One region of the Streptomyces sp. 351MFTsu5.1 genome, then DNA from elsewhere that is predicted to be linked to it. Evidence: riboswitches for the same ligand, from Rfam matches in the RefSeq annotation. Region 1 holds a riboswitch; the other holds the start of a gene.

Region 1 (9,308 bases):
TGGTGTAGACCTTAAGGCCGAGATATGTATGACTTTTCGAAAGTTTCGAACGTGAGTGTGGGGCGGTTGTCGGTGCGGCGGCGTAGGACGGGAACGATCGCGGCGGTGTCCGCACTGGGCATGACGGCGGCCCTGGGCGGCTGTGGCCTGGGCGGCGGACCGGACGAGGTGACACTGAGACTGGTCGCCGCCGACTACGGCGACAGCTCCGCCAACAGCTCCCGGAAGTACTGGGACAAGCTCGTCAAGGAGTACGAGGCGAAGCACTCCGGCGTGCAGATCGACGTCAGCGTGTACTCGTGGACCGACGTCGACCGCAAGGTCAAGGAGCTCGTCGCCGCCGGGGAGGCGCCCGACATGGCGCAGATCGGCTCGTACGCCGACTACGCGGACAAGGGGCTGCTCTACAAGGCCGACGACCTGATCGGGATCCGCGAACAGGCCGACTTCGTCGCGCAGCTCGGTGCCGCGGGGCGGATCAACGGGATGCAGTACGGGATGCCGTTCGCCGCGTCCACGCGGCTCCTCTTCTACAACAAGACGCTCTTCGCCGACGCCGGGCTCACCCCGCCGAAGACGTGGAAGCAGCTGGCCGCCGACGCCGAGGCGCTCAGGGCGGACGGGGTGAAGTACCCGTACGCGCTGCCGCTCGGCCCGGAGGAGGCACAGGCCGAGACCATGCAGTGGCTGCTCAGCGGGGGCGGCGGGTACATCGACTCCGTCGGGACGTACGGCATCGACTCCGACGAGAACGTCACGACGATGAACTGGCTCAAGGACGACCTCGTCGGCAAGGGGCTGACCGGGCCCGTCGCACCGGCGGAACTCAACCGGGCCGCCGCGTTCTCGGCGTTCGCCGCGGGGGACGTCGGCATGCTCAACGGGCATCCCTCGCTGATGAAGATCGCCGCCGCGAAGGGGGTGAAGTTCGGGATGGTGCCCATGCCGGGGGTGGCCGGCCCGACCAAGAACTCCATGGGCGTCGCCGACTGGATGACCGCCTTCAAGCAGAACGGCCACGCCGAGCAGGTGGGGGACTTCCTCGACTTCGTGTACAGCGAGAAGAACGTGCTCGCGTTCTCGCGGGAGTACGACCTGCTGCCGGTGACCAACTCCGCGTCCACGACGATGAGCCGGGCCTCCCGGGACGCCGATCTCAAGCCCTTCCTCGACGCGCTGCCCACCGCCGAGCTGCCGCCGGTGGGCAAGACGTCCTGGGCGTCGGTGAGCGCGGCGGTGAAGAAGCGGATCGGGTCGGCGGTGAGTCCCGGCGGGAGCCCCGAGGAGGTGCTGCGGGAGCTTCAGCTGACCGCGCAGAACGCCGACTAGTCGCTTCTCCGGTGGAGGAGGTCGCGTTGTCAGTGGCGGGGGCTACGGTTCTGGGCATGGAGCATCCGGAGCTGGACCGCAGGGAGCGGGACGTCCTCGCCCTGGAGCGCCGCGGCTTTTCCGGCCCCGGCGCGAAGGAGCGCGCGATACGCGAGGAGCTGGGCCTGGCGCCGGTCCGCTACTACCAGCTCCTCAACGCCCTGCTGGACGACGAACGCGCCCTGGCCCACGACCCGGTGACGGTGAACAGACTGCGCCGGGTACGGGAGGCGCGGCGCTCCGAGCGGTAGCCGCCGGCGGGGCGGGGCGGGGGGTCGGTGGGCCGCGTGTGGGTGTGCCGGGTCGACGGCCCGAGCAGGCGCTCCCGTCGGCCGGCCCCGGTGGCCCGCGGTCTTCCGTCGTGCGGGCCGGTCCGGTGGTGCCGACCGTCGAGGCCGTCGGCCTGGAGGGGCGAGCGGCGGGGCCGGTCCAGCGGGCCGTCTCGGCAGGTGAGCAGGGCGCTCGGCGGCTTCCGGCCGTGGGAACCGTGTGCCGGGGGCGCACGCTGGTCGAGCGGATGGTTCGCCCGCCGGGTCAGGTGAGGTGGTCCGCCAAGGTGCGCAGCAGGGTCACCACGCCGTCCGGGCCGTCCACCACCAGGTCGGCGCGTTTGCGTAGTTCCGTGACCTCGTCGCTGCCGCTGCACACCAGGAGGCCGGGGGTGCCGGTGGTGCGGAGGTTCTCGACCGTGGAGAAGGCCGGGAGGTCGCCGAGGTCGTCGCCGGCGTAGAGGACCGAGGTGGCGGACAGCTCGCGGACGTGGGTCAGCAGGGCCACGCCCTTGTCCATGCCCGGCGGCCGCAGTTCCAGGACCAGTCGACCCGGTTCGACGATCAGGCCGTGCCGGACCGCCAGGTCGGTGAGGGGGGTGCGGAGGGCGTCGAAGACGGCCTGCGGATCCGGGGCCCGGCGGGTGTGGACGGCCACGGCACGGCCGCCCTTCTCCTCGACCCAGGCGCCGGTGCCGTCGAGGAGGGCGGGCAGCTCCGCGCGGACCGCCGCCACACCCGGGTGCGGTTCCGGCGCCGTCACCTCGCCCGTCGCCGCGTCCCAGCGCTCCGCGCCGTAGTGGCCGAGCACGGTCAGGTGCTCCAGACCGGCGACGCCCGCGAAGCCGCCGTAGCGGACCGCGACCTCGGCCGGGCGGCCGGTGATCACCGCCACCGAGGCCACCTTCGGGGCCAGCGCGGCGAGCACCGACACCGCCTCGGGGTGCGCCCGCGCCTGCTCCGGGTCCGCCACGATCGGCGCGAGCGTCCCGTCGAAGTCCAGCCCGATCACCGCTCCGCGCGGGTGCGACAGAAACGCTGCGAGACCGTCCTGGCCGGCCGGGGTGCCGGGCGTGGGAAGACTCATGCGTCCAGTGCCTTCAGTGCGTTCAGCTGGTCCAGGAACCACTGGGCCGGTGGCAGGGCCGTGGCCGCCGCGGCCAGCCGCTTCGCGCGTTCGGCGCGGTCGTGGGGCGGCAACGTCAACGCCTCGTGCAGGGCCGCCGCCGTCTGCTCGATGTCGTACGGGTTGACCGTGATCGCGTCCTCGCCCAGCTCCTCGTACGCCCCGGCCTCCCGCGACAGCACCAGCGCGCACCCCTCGTCGGAGACCACCGGCACCTCCTTCGCGACCAGGTTCATACCGTCCCGGATCGGGTTGACCAGCGCCACGTCGGCCAGCCGGTACGCGGCGAGCGAGCGCGCGAAGTCGTCCTTGACGTGCAGCACGACCGGCGTCCAGCCCGGCGTGCCGAACGCGTCGTTGACCTCGTCCGCGACCCGCTGCACCTCGGCCGTGTAGTCCCGGTACACCGCGAGGTCCTGCCGGGACGGGTAGGCGAACGCCACGTGCACGACCCGCTCCCGCCACTCGGGCCGCGACTCCAGCAGCCGCCGGTAGGCCAGCAGCCCGCGCACGATGTTCTTGGACAGCTCGGTCCGGTCCACCCGCACGATCGTCTTCCGGCCCGCGCCGATCTCCTCGCGCAGACCGACGATGCGCTCCTCGACATCGGCCGCGTGCGACCGCTCGCGCAGGAAGTCCGCGTCCGCGCCCAGCCCGTGCACGCCGACCTGTGTGTCCCCGAGCCCGCCCGCGCACTCCGTGGCGCAGGCCGTGAAGGCGTCCGCCCACCGCCGGGTCAGGAACCCGAGCCGGTCGGCGCCGAGCATGCCGCGCAGCAGCTGCGCCGCGATGTCGTCCGGCAGCATCCGGAAGTAGTCCACCGGCGCCCACGGCGTGTGCGAGAAATGGCTGATCCGCAGGTCGGGGCGGAGCTCGCGGAGCATCCCCGGGACCAGGCACAGGTGGTAGTCCTGCACCAGGACCGCCGCCCCCTCGGCCGCCTCCTCCGCCAGCGCCTCGGCGAAGGCGCGGTTGTACGTCTCGTACGACGCCCACTGGCGCCGGAACTCCGCGTCGAAGACCGGCTCCAGCGGGGTCTGGTAGAGCATGTGGTGGACGAACCAGAGCACCGAGTTGGCGACGCCGTTGTACGCGTCCGCGTGCACGTCGGCCGGGATCGCGAGCATCCGCACGCCGTCCTCGCCGACGCCCTGCCGGACGGCTTCCCGGTCGCCGTCGGAGAGGGCCGAGCACACCCACAGGGCGTCGGCCTCCGGCCCGATCGCCGAGAGGCCGGAGACCAGGCCGCCGCCGCCGCGCTTCGCTGTGAGCTCGCCGTCCTCCTGGACCTCGTACGAGACGGGGCCTCTGTTGGATGCGACCAGTACGTGGGCGTTGTGCGAGGGAGCCATGCCTCGACATCTAGCCCGGGGTGCAACCGCTCAAACGTTCCCGTGGGGCGCGTGGTCGGCTACCGGCCGGTGGGGGCTGGTCGCGCCGTTCCCCGCGCCCCTGACGGGGCGCTCTTACGCAGCCTTTTTCTTCATGTACTCCGGGATTTCCGTCATCGGTGGACGTTCCTCCGTGTCGACCGAGTAGGTGCGGGGCTCGAAGCCCTCCTCCCCCCGTTCGAACTGGGTCAGGGACGGGCGGATCAGGTGGCCGCGGGCCAGGCGGAGCTGGGCCGTGCGGTAGATCGCCGCCGACATGCGGCCCAGGGCCTGGCCGTCCTGGTGGCGGTGCTTGCGGACGCCGACGTCGACCTGGGCGAGGGCGTCCAGGCCCACCAGGTGCAGCGCGTCGACCAGCATGCCCAGCTCGACGCCGTAGCCGACGGGGAACGGCAGCTGCTCCAGGAGGCTGCGGCGGGCCGCGTACTCGCCGCCCAGCGGCTGCACGAAGCCGGCCAGCTGCGGCCAGTGCATGTTCAGCAGCGGGCGCGCCATGAGCTCGGTGACCCGGCCGCCCTGACCCGCCGCGCCGCCCAGGGGGCGGTCGTACATGCCCTTGACCAGGTCGACCCCGGGGTCGGTGAGCAGCGGGCCGACGATGCCCAGGACGAAGTCCGAGGAGAACTCCTTCAGGTCGGCGTCGATGAAGCAGACGATGTCCCCGCGGGTGACCAGCAGGGAGCGCCACAGCACCTCGCCCTTGCCCGGGAGGGCGGGCAGCCTGGGCAGGATCTCGTCGCGGTGCACCACGGTGGCGCCGGCCGCGGCGGCGACCTCGGAGGTGCGGTCGGTCGATCCCGAGTCGACGACGACGATCTCGTCGACGAGCGGAACCTGCCGCACCAGGTCGTGACGTATCACGGAGACGATGTCACCGACCGTCTCCTCCTCGTTGAGCGCGGGCAGCACGACACTGACCGTCTGCCCGGTGCGCTGCTTGGCGGCCATGATCTGGTGGAGCGGGCGATCGGTCACCGACCAGGAGCGGGTGCTCAGCCAGCGCTCGACTTCTTCCAGCACGTAGGCGGCTCCTTCGTGTGTGGTCCGGGTGATCCGTCTCGCGGTTCGGACGGACTATCTCAACTGTCCTGGTTGTCGGTTACAGTCTTGAACAACGCGGGTGACCATCGCATGTCCTGGACCGCCCGCCGACCACAACTTCATACCGCTCATCCAGAGGGGCAGAGGGATACGGCCCGATGAAGCCCCGGCAACCCTCCAGTCGGTTCTCGTAGATCACTGTTGATCATTTCGCGAGGCTCCCGGCTAGGGAAGGTGCCAAATCCGTCTCACGGCGAAACGCGTCGTGAGGAAGATGAGGAGAAAGGGCCTCGCCTCCATGGCTGCGCAGACTGTTGCAAGCACCACGAACTCCGTCGACCTGGGTCCCGCCGCGGCACTGAGCTGCCGCGAGTGCGGTCACCGCGTGCCGCTCGGCCCGGTCTTCGCCTGCGAGGAGTGTTTCGGCCCGCTCGAGATCGCGTACGACTACTCGGCCTACGAAACCGAGGAACTCCGTAAGCAGATCGAGGCGGGACCCGCGAACATCTGGCGTTACGCCCCGCTGCTGCCCGTCCCCGCGGACGTGGCGGACAAGCCCAACATCAACCCCGGCTGGACCCCGCTCGTCAAGGCGGACAACCTCGCCCGGGAGCTCGGTGTCACCGGCGGCCTGTACATCAAGGACGACTCCGGCAACCCGACGCACTCCTTCAAGGACCGTGTCGTCGCGCAGGCCCTGGAGGCGGCGCGCGCGTTCGGCTTCACCACCCTGTCCTGCTCCTCGACCGGCAATCTCGCCGGTGCGGTCGGTGCCGCCGCCGCCCGGGCGGGCTTCCGCTCGTGCGTGTTCATCCCGCACGACCTGGAGCAGGGCAAGGTCGTCATGGCCGCGATCTACGGCGGCGAGCTCGTCGGCATCGAGGGCAACTACGACGACGTGAACCGCTTCTGCTCCGAGCTGATCGGCGACCCGGCCGGCGAGGGCTGGGGCTTCGTCAACGTCAACCTGCGGCCGTACTACGCCGAGGGCTCCAAGACGCTGGCGTACGAGATCTGCGAGCAGCTCGGCTGGAAGCTTCCCGACCAGCTGGTCGTGCCGATCGCGTCCGGCTCCCAGCTCACGAAGATCGACAAGGGGCTCCAGGAGCTGATCAAGCTCGGGCTCGTCGAGGACAGGCCGTACAAGATCTTCGGTGCGCAGGCGGAGGGGTGCAGCCCGGTCTCCGTCGCGTACAAGGCGGGGCACGACGTCGTACGGCCGCAGAAGCCGAACACCATCGCCAAGTCCCTCGCCATCGGCAACCCGGCGGACGGGCCGTACGTGCTGGACATCGCCCGTCGTACGGGGGGTGCCGTGGAGGACGTGAACGACGACCAGGTCGTGGACGCGATCAAGCTGCTGGCGCGGACCGAGGGCATCTTCGCGGAGACCGCGGGCGGCGTGACCGTGGGTGTGGCCCGCAAGCTGATCGAGAACGGTGTCCTCGACCCGACGAAGACCACGGTGGTACTGAATACCGGCGACGGTCTCAAGACCCTGGACGCGGTGGCCGGTACGGGGCTCACCGCCACGATTCGTCCGAACCTCGACTCTTTCCGAGAGGCTGGCCTCGCATGAGCGTCAACGTCCGCATCCCCACCATCCTGCGCACCTACACCGGCGGCCAGGCCGAGGTGCAGGCCGAGGGCGGGACCCTCGCCGAGGTCATCGCGGATCTGGAGAAGAACCACGCCGGTATCGCCGCACGTGTTCTCGACGACCAGGGCAAGCTGCGCCGGTTCGTCAATGTGTACGTGAATGACGACGACGTGCGGTTCGAGCAGGGGCTGGAGACGGCGACGCCCGACGGGGCGGGTGTCTCGATCATCCCGGCGGTCGCCGGCGGGTGAGCGCGACCGTGACCGTATGACTGGTCATTACCATCGGTAATGGTAATTACCGAGTGTTCAACTGATTGCCCCCTCCGCGAGAGAAGCGGAGGGGGCAATTCTCTATGGTTGAGCGCGGTACAGTTGGGGAACCAGGGTCTTTCTCCTTGCCGCACGCATATGAGTTCCTGCTCCGGATGCGATGAGAAGTAGCCAAAGTGTGTGCACCTTATGTGCCTTATGCGTCCTTTATGGGGCCCGACTTGCCCCGAATTCGGACGAATTCTCACTACATTCCGGACCCCTTCCGTCCAGAATTCTCGTCCGATTGACCTGTTGCAGACGGCAGTTGGACAGATACATTCAGCCGCGGTCGACGCGTTCCGGCGCACGCCCCCAACCATGTGGGGGGTGAGGTCTGACCCGGATCCGCGAAGTGCGGATCCGTGCAAGGGCCAGTAATAGGGGAGTTAGGCATGGCTCAGGGCACCGTCAAGTGGTTCAACGCGGAGAAGGGGTACGGCTTCATCGCGGTCGACGGTGGTGCGGATGTATTCGTCCACTACAGCGCGATCCAGATGGACGGTTACCGCACCCTTGAAGAGGGCCAGCGGGTCGAGTTCGAGATCTCGCAGGGTCAGAAGGGGCCGCAGGCGGACATGGTCCGTCTCGCGACTGGCTGAAGCACGCGCCGGGTAACAACAGCGTCGTTCTTCTTTTCCAACGAAGGGCTCGTACCCCATGGGGAGTCATGGGTACGGGCCCTTCGTCATGCGCGGGTTGTTGTCTGCGGGTGGGTGGGGGCTGGCGTTTTGCGCCCACGCGGCGGAGCCGCATCTCGATACAGCCCCGCGCCCCTGGGTGCCTGCGGCGGCCCGCCCGGCCTCGGTGGGGGCTTGTGTAGCGCGTTCTGTGTGGTGGGTGGGTCGGTGCCGGGGTGGGGGGTGTCCGTCCTCGGTCCGGCGGCTCGGTCTCTTGGTCAGTTCTCGGTTCCGGACGCCGGCCGCTGCGGGCGGACATCCCCCCACCCCGTCCCCTTCATGTCGTACGCGGCGAACTGTCCGGTGGGGGCGGACGCGCGTGGTCGGTGGGGTTGTGGGCGGGGTCGATCCACGAGAGGCGCTTGCACTCGACCATGCCGAGTGCTAATCATTGGCGTTAGCACTCTGAAGGTGAGAGTGACAACGAAGGACCGGGTCGGTGAGGCCCGCAGGCCGGGTGGGGAAGGAACCCACGAGGTGTGCGAGCCGTCCGTCGCGGGCGCGGGCGCGGTCCGAAGGAATCACCCCCAGTCCTGGAGGGACCACTTCACATGGCCAAGATCATCGCGTTCGACGAGGAGGCGCGGCGCGGCCTCGAGCGCGGCATGAACCAGCTCGCGGACGCCGTCAAGGTGACGCTCGGCCCCAAGGGCCGCAACGTCGTCCTCGAGAAGAAGTGGGGCGCCCCCACGATCACCAACGATGGTGTCTCCATCGCCAAGGAGATCGAGCTCGAGGACCCGTACGAGAAGATCGGCGCCGAGCTGGTCAAGGAAGTCGCCAAGAAGACGGACGACGTCGCCGGTGACGGTACGACCACCGCGACCGTGCTCGCCCAGGCCCTGGTCAAGGAAGGCCTGCGCAACGTAGCCGCCGGCGCCAACCCGATGGCCCTCAAGCGCGGTATCGAGAAGGCCGTCGAGGCCGTCTCCGCCGCCCTGCTCGAGCAGGCCAAGGATGTCGAGACCAAGGAGCAGATCGCTTCCACGGCCTCCATCTCCGCCGCCGACACCCAGATCGGCGAGCTCATCGCCGAGGCCATGGACAAGGTCGGCAAGGAAGGCGTCATCACCGTCGAGGAGTCCCAGACCTTCGGTCTGGAGCTGGAGCTCACCGAGGGTATGCGCTTCGACAAGGGCTACATCTCGGCGTACTTCGCCACCGACATGGAGCGCATGGAGGCGTCGCTCGACGACCCCTACATCCTCATCGCCAACTCCAAGATCGGCTCCGTCAAGGACCTGCTCCCGCTCCTGGAGAAGGTCATGCAGTCGGGCAAGCCGCTGCTGATCATCGCCGAGGACGTCGAGGGCGAGGCCCTGTCGACCCTGGTCGTCAACAAGATCCGCGGTACCTTCAAGTCCGTCGCCGTCAAGGCCCCGGGCTTCGGTGACCGCCGCAAGGCCATGCTCGGCGACATCGCCATCCTCACGGGCGGCGAGGTCATCTCCGAGGAGGTCGGCCTCAAGCTGGAGAACGCGACCCTGGACCTCCTGGGCCGCGCCCGCAAGGTCGTCATCAC
Region 2 (9,308 bases), on a different contig from region 1:
GGAGTTCCAGACCGAGATCGCCAAGGCCGCCCTGATGATCGTCCGGCTCCAGCCCGACAACATCAAGGACAAGCGCGAGCTCGAGTGGTCGCACGAGGGAATCGTCGCGTACTCGAAGATCTGCACCCACGTCGGTTGCCCGATCTCCCTGTACGAGCAGCAGACGCACCACGTGCTCTGCCCCTGCCACCAGTCCACCTTCGACCTCTCCGACGGTGCCCGGGTGATCTTCGGCCCCGCCGGTCACGCCCTGCCGCAGCTGCGCATCGGCGTGAACGACGAGGGCTACCTTGAAGCGCTCGGCGACTTCGAGGAGCCCGTCGGTCCTGCATTCTGGGAGCGCGGATGAGCACTACAGAGACCACCGGGTCGCGCTCGCGCGACAAGGCACCGGCCGGCGAGCGCGTCGCCGACTGGGCCGACGGACGGCTCGGGATCTACTCCCTGGCCAAGTCCAACATGCGCAAGATCTTCCCCGACCACTGGTCGTTCATGCTGGGTGAGGTCTGCCTCTACAGCTTCATCATCATCATCCTCACGGGTGTGTATCTGACGCTGTTCTTCCACCCGTCGATGAACGAGGTGGAGTACCACGGCAGCTACGTCCCGCTTCAGGGACAGATGATGTCCGAGGCGTTCAACTCGACCATGCACATCTCCTTCGATGTGCGCGGTGGTCTGCTGATCCGGCAGATCCACCACTGGGCGGCGCTGATCTTCCTCGCCGGCATGTTCGTGCACATGATGCGCGTGTTCTTCACGGGCGCGTTCCGCAAGCCGCGTGAGGTCAACTGGCTGTTCGGCTTCCTGCTGTTCGTCCTCGGCATGTTCACCGGCTTCACCGGTTACTCGCTCCCGGACGACCTGCTCTCCGGCACCGGTGTCCGCTTCATGGAGGGCGCGGTCCTGTCCGTGCCGATCGTCGGCACGTACCTGTCGTTCTTCCTGTTCGGCGGAGAGTTCCCGGGCGGCGACTTCGTGGCCCGCTTCTACTCGATCCACGTCCTGCTGCTGCCGGGCATCATGCTCGGCCTGGTCGTCGGCCACCTGATCCTGGTCTTCTACCACAAGCACACGCAGTTCGCGGGCCCCGGCAAGACGAACAACAACGTCGTCGGCATGCCGCTGCTGCCGGTCTACATGGCCAAGGCCGGAGGCTTCTTCTTCCTGGTCTTCGGTGTCATCGCGGCCATCGCGGCGATCGCCTCGATCAACCCGATCTGGTCGATGGGTCCCTACCGTCCCGACCAGGTGTCCACGGGCGCCCAGCCGGACTGGTACATGGGCTTCTCCGAGGGCCTGATCCGTGTCATGCCGGGCTGGGAGATCAACTTCTGGGGTCACACGCTCGTCCTGGGCGTGTTCATCCCGCTGGTCATCTTCCCGCTGGTCCTGGTCGCGATCGCGGTCTACCCGTTCATCGAGTCCTGGGTCACCGGCGACAAGCGCGAGCACCACATCCTGGACCGCCCGCGCAACGCCCCGACGCGTACGGCCTTCGGTGTCGCGTGGATCACCTGGTACTTCGTCCTGCTGATCGGTGGTGGAAACGACCTCTGGGCCACCCACTTCCACCTGTCGATCAACGCCATCACATGGTTCGTGCGGGTCGCGTTCTTCGTCGCCCCGGTCCTGGCGTTCGTCGCCACCAAGCGGATCTGCCTCGGCCTCCAGCGCCGGGACAAGGACAAGGTGCTGCACGGCCGCGAGTCCGGCATCATCAAGCGCCTGCCGCACGGTGAGTTCATCGAGGTGCACGAGCCGCTCAGCCAGGAGCAGCTGCACACGCTCACGGCGCACGAGCAGTACAAGCCGGCCGAGATCGGCCCCACGGTCGACGAGAACGGCGTCGAGCGCAAGGTCGGCCGCTCCGAGAAGCTGCGTGCCAAGCTCAGCGAGGCGTACTACGGCGAGGAAGCCCAGATCGCCAAGCCGACCGTCGAGGAGTACAAGGAGATCACGAGCGGCCACGGCCACCACTGATCACTGCTTGTCGCTGCGCTCGCCACGGCGCGGTTGAAAGGGCCCCGTCCGAACACCGGACGGGGCCCTTTGCCGTGCCCCGGGCTGGATAGGGTGGGCGCAACACTCGTGTTCTTCTACTTCTTCTACGACGACCAGGAGCGGCCCCATGAGCGCTGTGACCCCCGCTGGAGGCGACACCGCGGCGGGCCGTTCCTGGCCCGAGGTGCTGAACGCCCTGCTGTACGGCCGTGACCAGAGCGCCGACGCGACGGCGTGGGCGATGGACCGGATCATGCAGGGCGAGGCGACCGACGCGCAGATCGCCGGTTTCGTGGTCGCCCTCCGGGCCAAGGGCGAGACGGTCGAGGAGATCAACGGGCTGGTGCGGACGATGTACGCGCACGCCAATGTGATCGAGGTCCCCGGGCGGACCGTGGACATCGTCGGCACGGGTGGCGACGGTGCCAAGACCGTCAACATCTCCACGATGTCGGCGATCGTCGTGGCCGGCACCGGTGCCACGGTCGTCAAGCACGGCAACCGGGCCGCCTCCTCCGCGTCCGGCGCCTCGGACGTCCTGGAGAAGCTCGGCGTCAACCTGGAGCTGACCCCGCAGCGGGTGGCCGAGGTGGCCGGCGAGGCCGGGATCACCTTCTGCTTCGCGATCAAGTTCCATCCGGCGCTGCGTCACGCGGGCGCCGCCCGCGGTCAGTTGGGCATCCGCACGGTGTTCAACATCCTCGGCCCCCTCACCAACCCCGCCCGGGTGCGGTCCCAGGCCGTCGGGGTCGCCGATCCGCGCATGGCACCCGTCGTCGCGGGCGTCTTCGCCGAACGCGGCAACTCCTCCCTGGTCTTCCGCGGTGACGACGGGCTCGACGAGCTGACGACCACCTCGACCTCCCACGTCTGGGTCGTCCGGGACGGCAAGGTCACCGAGGAGAGCTTCGACCCCCGGGACGTCGGCATCGACCTGGTCCCGGTGGAGGCCCTGCGCGGCGGTGACCCGGCGTACAACGCGGAGGTCGCCAGGAAGCTCCTGGACGGCGAGACCGGCCCCGTCCGGGACGCCGTACTCCTGAACTCGGCGGCCGCGCTGGTCGCCCTGGACCCGGGCACCGGGACGCTGGCCGAGCAGCTGCGGGCCGGGATGGACAAGGCCGCGGAGTCGATCGACTCCGGGGCGGCCAAGCGGACCCTGGAGCGCTGGGTGGCCGCGAGCAACGCATAGCAGCCGGCGGGGTGTCGTCCCGCGATCCGGACACGGGTTGCGGGACGACGATCACCTCGCGTAAGTTTTTCGACCAGGTCATGAGTGACAGTCATGAGGCCCCGGCCGACTGTCCGGCAACCCTCCGTCCGTGGCGGGGTGCCCCGGGTGAAGACCAGGCCGCAGGCAGCGAGGTCTGTGGCAAGCGCGGATCCCTCACGAACCAGGGATCCTGGTCGTTCGAGGAGTCTTCCGTGAGCAAGCGAATGCGATAGGGCGCCGAGCCCCCATCTCCGCAACCCCCTCTCACCTTTCTCTTTTGCCCGGGAGTTCCCCATGTCTGTCTTCACCGCTGCCCCCGCCCAGACCATTTGTGCCCAGCTGCCCGTTCTGGGCCGAGATGTCACCGTCCCGCTCGTGACCGGCGGCGAAGTCACCTACGCGGCGCTCGACTACGCGGCCAGCGCCCCCGCCCTCCAGCGCGTCTGGGACGACGTGGCGGCCTACGCGCCCTACTACGGCAGCGTGCACCGCGGGGCCGGTTACCTGTCCCAGCTGTCGACCGACCTGTTCGAGAACGCCCGCAAGACGGTCACGGAGTTCCTCGACTGCCGCGAGGACGACCAGCTGGTCTTCACCCGGTCCACCACCGACTCGCTCAACCTGCTCGCCGCCGCGCTCCCGGCCGACTGCCAGGTCTTCGTCTTCGAGACCGAGCACCACGCGAGCCTGCTGCCCTGGCAGGACGCCCGGGTCAGCTACCTCGACGCCCCCCGCACCCCGCGGCAGGCCGTCGAGACCCTGGAGAAGGCACTCGCCGCCCGTGACCCGCGGGGCCCGGCCCTGGTCTGCGTCACCGGCGCCTCCAACGTCACCGGCGAACTGTGGCCGGTCCGCGAGCTGGCCGCCGCCGCTCACGCCCACGGCGCCCGGATCGTCCTGGACGCCGCCCAGCTGGCCCCGCACCACCCGGTGAGCGTCCGTGACCTGGACGTCGACTGGGTCGCCTTCTCCGGCCACAAGCTGTACGCCCCGTTCGGCTCCGGCGTCCTGGCCGGCCGTGCCGACTGGCTCAAGGCGGCCGACCCCTACCTCGCCGGCGGTGGCGCCAGCCGCAAGGTCACCCGGCGCGAGGACGGGGGAGTGGACGTGGAGTGGCACGACACCGCCGCCCGCCACGAGGCCGGCTCCCCGAACGTCATCGGCGCCTACTCCATCGCCTCGGCCTGCAAGGCCCTCACCGAGGCCGGCTTCGACACCCTGGTCGCCCGCGAGCAGCACCTGATCGAGAAGGTGAAGGCGGGTCTCGCCGAGGTCCCGGAGGTGCGGATCCTCTCCCTCTTCGGCGACGACGCCCCCCGCGTCGGCGTGATCTCCTTCGTCGTCGAGGGCTGGAACAGCTCCCACTTCGCCGCGGCGCTCTCCGCCGAGTACGGCATCGGCGTCCGCGACGGCCTCTTCTGCGCCCACCCCCTCGTCCGCACCCTCCTCGGCAGCGACCCGCAGACCCAGGGCGAGTGCGGGGCCCCCGAGGCGGCGCCCGGCGAGAAGTCCCTGAACGCGATCCGCGTGAGCTTCGGCGCGGGCACCCCGGACGAGCACGTGGAGCGTTTTGTGCGGGCCGTGAAGGAACTGGTCGCGGACGGTGCGAAGTGGCAGTACCGCACCGAGGACGGCCGCTGCGTCCCGGCCGTCTGACGTACCGGCGTCCACCCCGCGTATACGCTCGCTTCCGGCAGCCGTACGGAGGCAGGGGGAGCACGGGGTGCAGGAGCTGCGGGAGACCGATCCGCGGACCATCGGACCGTACGGGGTCCTCGGAAGACTCGGGTCCGGCGGGATGGGCGAGGTGTATCTCGCCGAGGCCCGGGGCGGGCTGCGGCTCGCGGTGAAGGTGGTGCGGGCGGAGCACGCCGAGGACCGCACCTTCCGCGCCCGGTTCCGGCACGAGGTGCGGGCCGCGCAGACCGTCGGCGGCGCCGGCACGTACACCGCGCGGGTCGTCGACGCCGACACCGAGGCCGCGCGGCCGTGGATGGCCAGCGAGTTCGTGGCCGGCCCCAACCTGCGGGACGCGGTGCTCGACCGGGGGCCGCTGGGCGCGGACGCGGTACGGCTGCTGGCGGGGGCGCTCGCCGAGGCGCTCGCCGCGATCCACGCCAAGGGTCTGGTGCACCGGGACCTCAAGCCCTCCAACATCCTGCTCGCGCCGGACGGGCCCCGGGTCATCGACTTCGGGATCGTCCGGGCGCTGGAAGGGACCGCGCTGACCCGGACCGGGGTGGTCGTCGGCTCGGTCGGCTATCTCTCGCCCGAGCAGATCCGCAACGGCGCCCAGGTGGTCCCGGCCAGCGACGTCTTCTCCCTCGGCGCGGTCCTCGCGTACGCGTCCGGCGGGAAGGAACCGTTCGGTGAGGGGCAGGACTCGGTCGTCCTGCTGCGGATCCTGACCGGGGACGTCGACCTGTCCGCCGTACCGGAGGAACAGCTGCCGCTGGTGGAGGCCTGTCTGCGGGACGATCCCGCGGCGCGGCCGACGCCCGCCGAGCTGGTCGCGGCCGTGGGACACACCGCCGGTTCGTTGCGGGAGGGCCTGCGCGAGGGATGGTTCTCCGGAGGGCCGCCGACCGTGGCCCTCGACGGCGACGAGCGCTGGGTGCCGGAGGACGGGTCGCGGGAGCGGCTCAGCGGGGTGGAGTACATGGCGCCCATGACGGTCACCGACGTGCCCGAGACCACCGGCCCCGCCTCGGCGAGGCCCTCGCGGCGCCGGATCCTGGCGGCCTGGGCCGGTGGCGCGGGGGCGGTCGGCGCCGGGGGCCTGGGCTGGTGGCTGCTGCGGAGCCCCTCGGGCTCCGCCTCCTCCGCGGGCGCGGGCGCGGGCCGCTCCGTGCAGGGCGGCCCGGTCGCGGCCGAGGTGGGATGGACGTACGCCGTGCAGGGGCTCGGCGGGCGGCGCGGCCCCTGTGCCGCCGTCTCGTCCGACGGCGCCCGGGTGTACGTCGGCGGTGCGGACGGCGCGATGCACGCGCTGGACCTGGGCGGCCGGCCGGTGTGGCGGACCCCGCTGGGCGGCGAGGCCATGTCCCCGCTCGCCACCGCGGACGGCGTGTACTGCCTGCTGGAGAACGACCAGGAAGGGGCGTCCGAGCTGTGCGCGCTCGGCCCGCACGGCAAGGTCCGCTGGAAGAAGGCATTCGCCGCGAACAGCCAGTTCCCGGTGGCCTCCGGACGCCTGGTCCTGGTCTCCTACGGCGACGGCTCGGACGCGGGCGGGGTGCGCGCCTACGCCCCCGACGGCAGTGTGCGCTGGTCCACGCCCACGGGTGCGGCGCCCACCAGCGAGCCCCTGGTGGCGGACGGGGTGGTGTACGTCGGCACCTTCGGGGACGAGGTGCAGGCCCTGGACGCGCAGACCGGCAGACGGCTCTGGGCCACCAAGGCCGGCGCCGACACCGGGCGGCCCGCGCTGGTCGGCGGCACCCTGGTGGTCGGCTCCGGCGGCGAGCAGATGCTGCACGGCCTCAGCCGCGCGGGCAGGCCCCTGTGGAACTCGGGCAACGACAGGGTGTACGGCAGCCGCTACTTCACCTGCGTGCCCTTCGCGGGACTCGGCGTCACCGCGTCCGACTTCGAGCTCGTCGCCCTCGACCCCGCCGACGGATCGACCGCGTGGTCCTTCCGGTTCACCGACGACGGGAGCCAGTACAGCGACCCGGTGGTCCATGGCGACACCGTCTACGTGCGGCGGGGTTCGACGCTCTACGGTCTCGACCGCAAGGGCCGGCGGGTCTGGCGGAAGCGGGTCGAGGGCGGTGCGTCCGTCGGCACCCAGTCACCGGTCGTCCGGGACGGCCGGATCTACGTCGCGACCGCCGACGGCATCACGGCGCTCGCGCTGGACTCCTAGCCGCCGATACCGGTCAGCTAGCTGTCGAGGCCGATCGCGAAGGCGGCCTCCAGGTCGTGCTGGGAGTACGTGCGGAAGGCCACGTGGGTGTCGGTGGCCTCCACGCCCGGGATCTTGCTGATGCTGCCGGGGATGACCTCGGCGAGGTCCTCGTGCTGCTTCACCCGGACCATGGCGATCAGGTCGTACGTGCCCGTCACGGAGAAGACCTCGCTCACGGACTCCAGCGCGGCGATCCGCTCCGCGATCTCGGGGATCCGGTCCACGCTGGTCTTGATGAGGACGATCGCGGTGATCACGGCTGGTTCTCTCCCTCGGGGGCCGGAGCTGGGGCGGCCCTCACTCTAGTCGTACGGCCGAAACGCACCCAGGCGAAGGCCAGGCCCAGGCCGAAGCCCACCACGTGGGCGAGATAGGCCACCCCCGGTCCCTCGTTCGCCCGGCCCGCCGCCAGCCACTGGAGGGTCGCCCAGAACGGCAGGACGACCCAGGCCGGGAAGCGCAGCGGGAGGAAGAAGAGGAACGGCAGGAGACTGGTCACCCGGGCTCGGGGGAACAGGAAGAGGCACGCCCCGAGGACCGCGGAGATCGCCCCGGACGCGCCCACCAGGGACTGCTCCGAGCCGGCGTTGGCGGCCGCGTAGCCCAGCAGGGCGAGGTAGCCGCTGCAGAGGTAGAAGAGGAGGAACTGGACCCGGCCCATCCGTTCCTCGGTCATCACGCCGAAGACGTAGAGGAAGAGCATGTTGCCCAGCAGGTGCACCCAGCTGCCGTGGATGAACAGCGCGGTGGCCGGCGACAGGGTGGCGGCGGCGGAGCCCTCGAAGAGCTCGGCGGGGACCACGCCCCAGCGGTGGAACCAGGCCCGCTGGGCGGCCAGGAGCGCGTCGCCGTGGCCGTAGGCCGGATTGAGGCCGGACGCGGGGCCGACCAGGAAGACCAGGAAGCACAGGGCGATCAGGCCGTAGGTGACCGGTGCCGACCCCTGCAACGACCTGCGTGCTCCACCGACCGTCACCCTCCAGTTGCGGATCATGAACACAGAGCATGACGTAACGGGACGCAAGCCGACAGACCGCCTCGCCGCCGTGGACGCCCGAGCGGCGAGTACCCGCCAGGCCGTAGGGTTACGTGCCACACCCCGGGGACCCCGGAGTGTCGCGGACAATAGAAGGCCTAGAAGGAAAGAGCACAGTCACGATGACGGTTCCCCTCCCGACCGCCTCGACGCGGTGGCGCTGCACCCTCTGCGGCAACCTCACGCGCTTCGACGTGACCCGCTCGTCGAAGGTCGTCGAGTACGTCCACCTCGACCTGGCAGGAGAGCCGAAGGTCGAGGAGCGCGAGGTGGTCAGTGAGACCATCGAGTCGGTGCGGTGCCGCTGGTGCAACGCCGTGGACCAGGTGGAACTCGTCGACAGGCCGGGCGCCGACTCCTGAGCGGAGCGGCCCCGCAGGTATTGGGGTGTGACGGATGGTGGAGACCACGGGCGGGGGGCCGGGCGACGGCGCCGCCGAGGTGCTCGACCGTCCGCTGCCCGACGGCGTGCGACGCCGGGTCGTGCACATCGTCTCGGAGGGCTTCGGCGGGCTGACCGTCGGCGAGCTGCCCGCACAGCTGCGGCAGTACGCCCGTTTCGCACCCAACCGGCGGGCCAAGTTCGCGGGCAACGCGATGGCGGCCGCGCTGGAGACCGATCCGCTGTTCCGGCAGCGCATCGCGGAGAAGTTCAGAGAGGCGCAGCCGGAGCTGTGCGGTGCTCTGGACTCCGGTGCGCCGCCCCCGGCCGCGGATCCGCTCGACGTGGCGGCCGCGGCCTATGTGCTGCGGCCCGTCGGCTGGGTCAAGCTGGTCACCGCGGCCGGCGAGGAGGCCCTGCGGGCGGACGCCGAGCGGGCCGACGAAGAGGCCCGCGCCGAGCTGGAGCGGTTGCGCGAGGAGCTCGCGGCGGCGCGTGACCAGACGCGCGTCGAGACCGAGCGGCTGCGCGCCGAGCTGGAATCGGCCAAGAAGGAAGCCGAATCGCTTCACCGCAAACTCCGCGCGGCCCACAGCGACGTCAAACGGGGCGAGGCGGCTCTGCGCAAGGTGCAGGGCGAGATGGACACCGTGCGCGCCGAGGGGCAGGCCCAGGTGTCGGCCGCGGAGAGCGAGACGCGGCGCCTGAAGGCCCGGCTCGGCGAGGCGGAGGCGGCCCTGGAGGCCACGCGCAGAGCGGCGCG

The links. A riboswitch is a leader RNA that binds a small molecule or an ion and turns the genes downstream of it on or off. The one in region 1 is predicted to bind S-adenosylmethionine.
Region 2: it holds a riboswitch for S-adenosylmethionine, as region 1 does, so the genes downstream of both, H295_RS0121390 (aminotransferase class V-fold PLP-dependent enzyme) here and thrC (threonine synthase) in region 1, are expected to answer to the same signal.

Annotation. Positions count from the first base shown of each region.
Region 1 is NZ_KB911796.1:5,063-14,370, reverse strand. Features, by position in the region: gene H295_RS0135380 (extracellular solute-binding protein) at 121-1,329, shown strand; gene H295_RS0135375 (DUF3263 domain-containing protein) at 1,386-1,619, shown strand; gene otsB (trehalose-phosphatase) at 1,903-2,724, opposite strand; gene H295_RS0135365 (alpha,alpha-trehalose-phosphate synthase (UDP-forming)) at 2,721-4,115, opposite strand; gene H295_RS0135360 (glucosyl-3-phosphoglycerate synthase) at 4,230-5,174, opposite strand; SAM riboswitch class I at 5,321-5,476, shown strand; gene thrC (threonine synthase) at 5,494-6,774, shown strand; gene H295_RS0135350 (MoaD/ThiS family protein) at 6,771-7,046, shown strand; gene H295_RS0135345 (cold-shock protein) at 7,502-7,708, shown strand; gene groL (chaperonin GroEL) at 8,338-9,308, shown strand, end outside.
Region 2 is NZ_KB911783.1:107,660-116,967, forward strand. Features, by position in the region: gene H295_RS0121375 (ubiquinol-cytochrome c reductase iron-sulfur subunit) at 1-349, shown strand, start outside; gene H295_RS0121380 (cytochrome b) at 346-1,983, shown strand; gene trpD (anthranilate phosphoribosyltransferase) at 2,132-3,196, shown strand; SAM riboswitch class IV at 3,273-3,389, shown strand; gene H295_RS0121390 (aminotransferase class V-fold PLP-dependent enzyme) at 3,512-4,873, shown strand; gene H295_RS0121395 (protein kinase domain-containing protein) at 4,941-7,085, shown strand; gene H295_RS0121400 (Lrp/AsnC family transcriptional regulator) at 7,103-7,384, opposite strand; gene H295_RS0121405 (rhomboid family intramembrane serine protease) at 7,381-8,121, opposite strand; gene H295_RS0121410 (hypothetical protein) at 8,286-8,525, shown strand; gene H295_RS0121415 (NYN domain-containing protein) at 8,560-9,308, shown strand, end outside.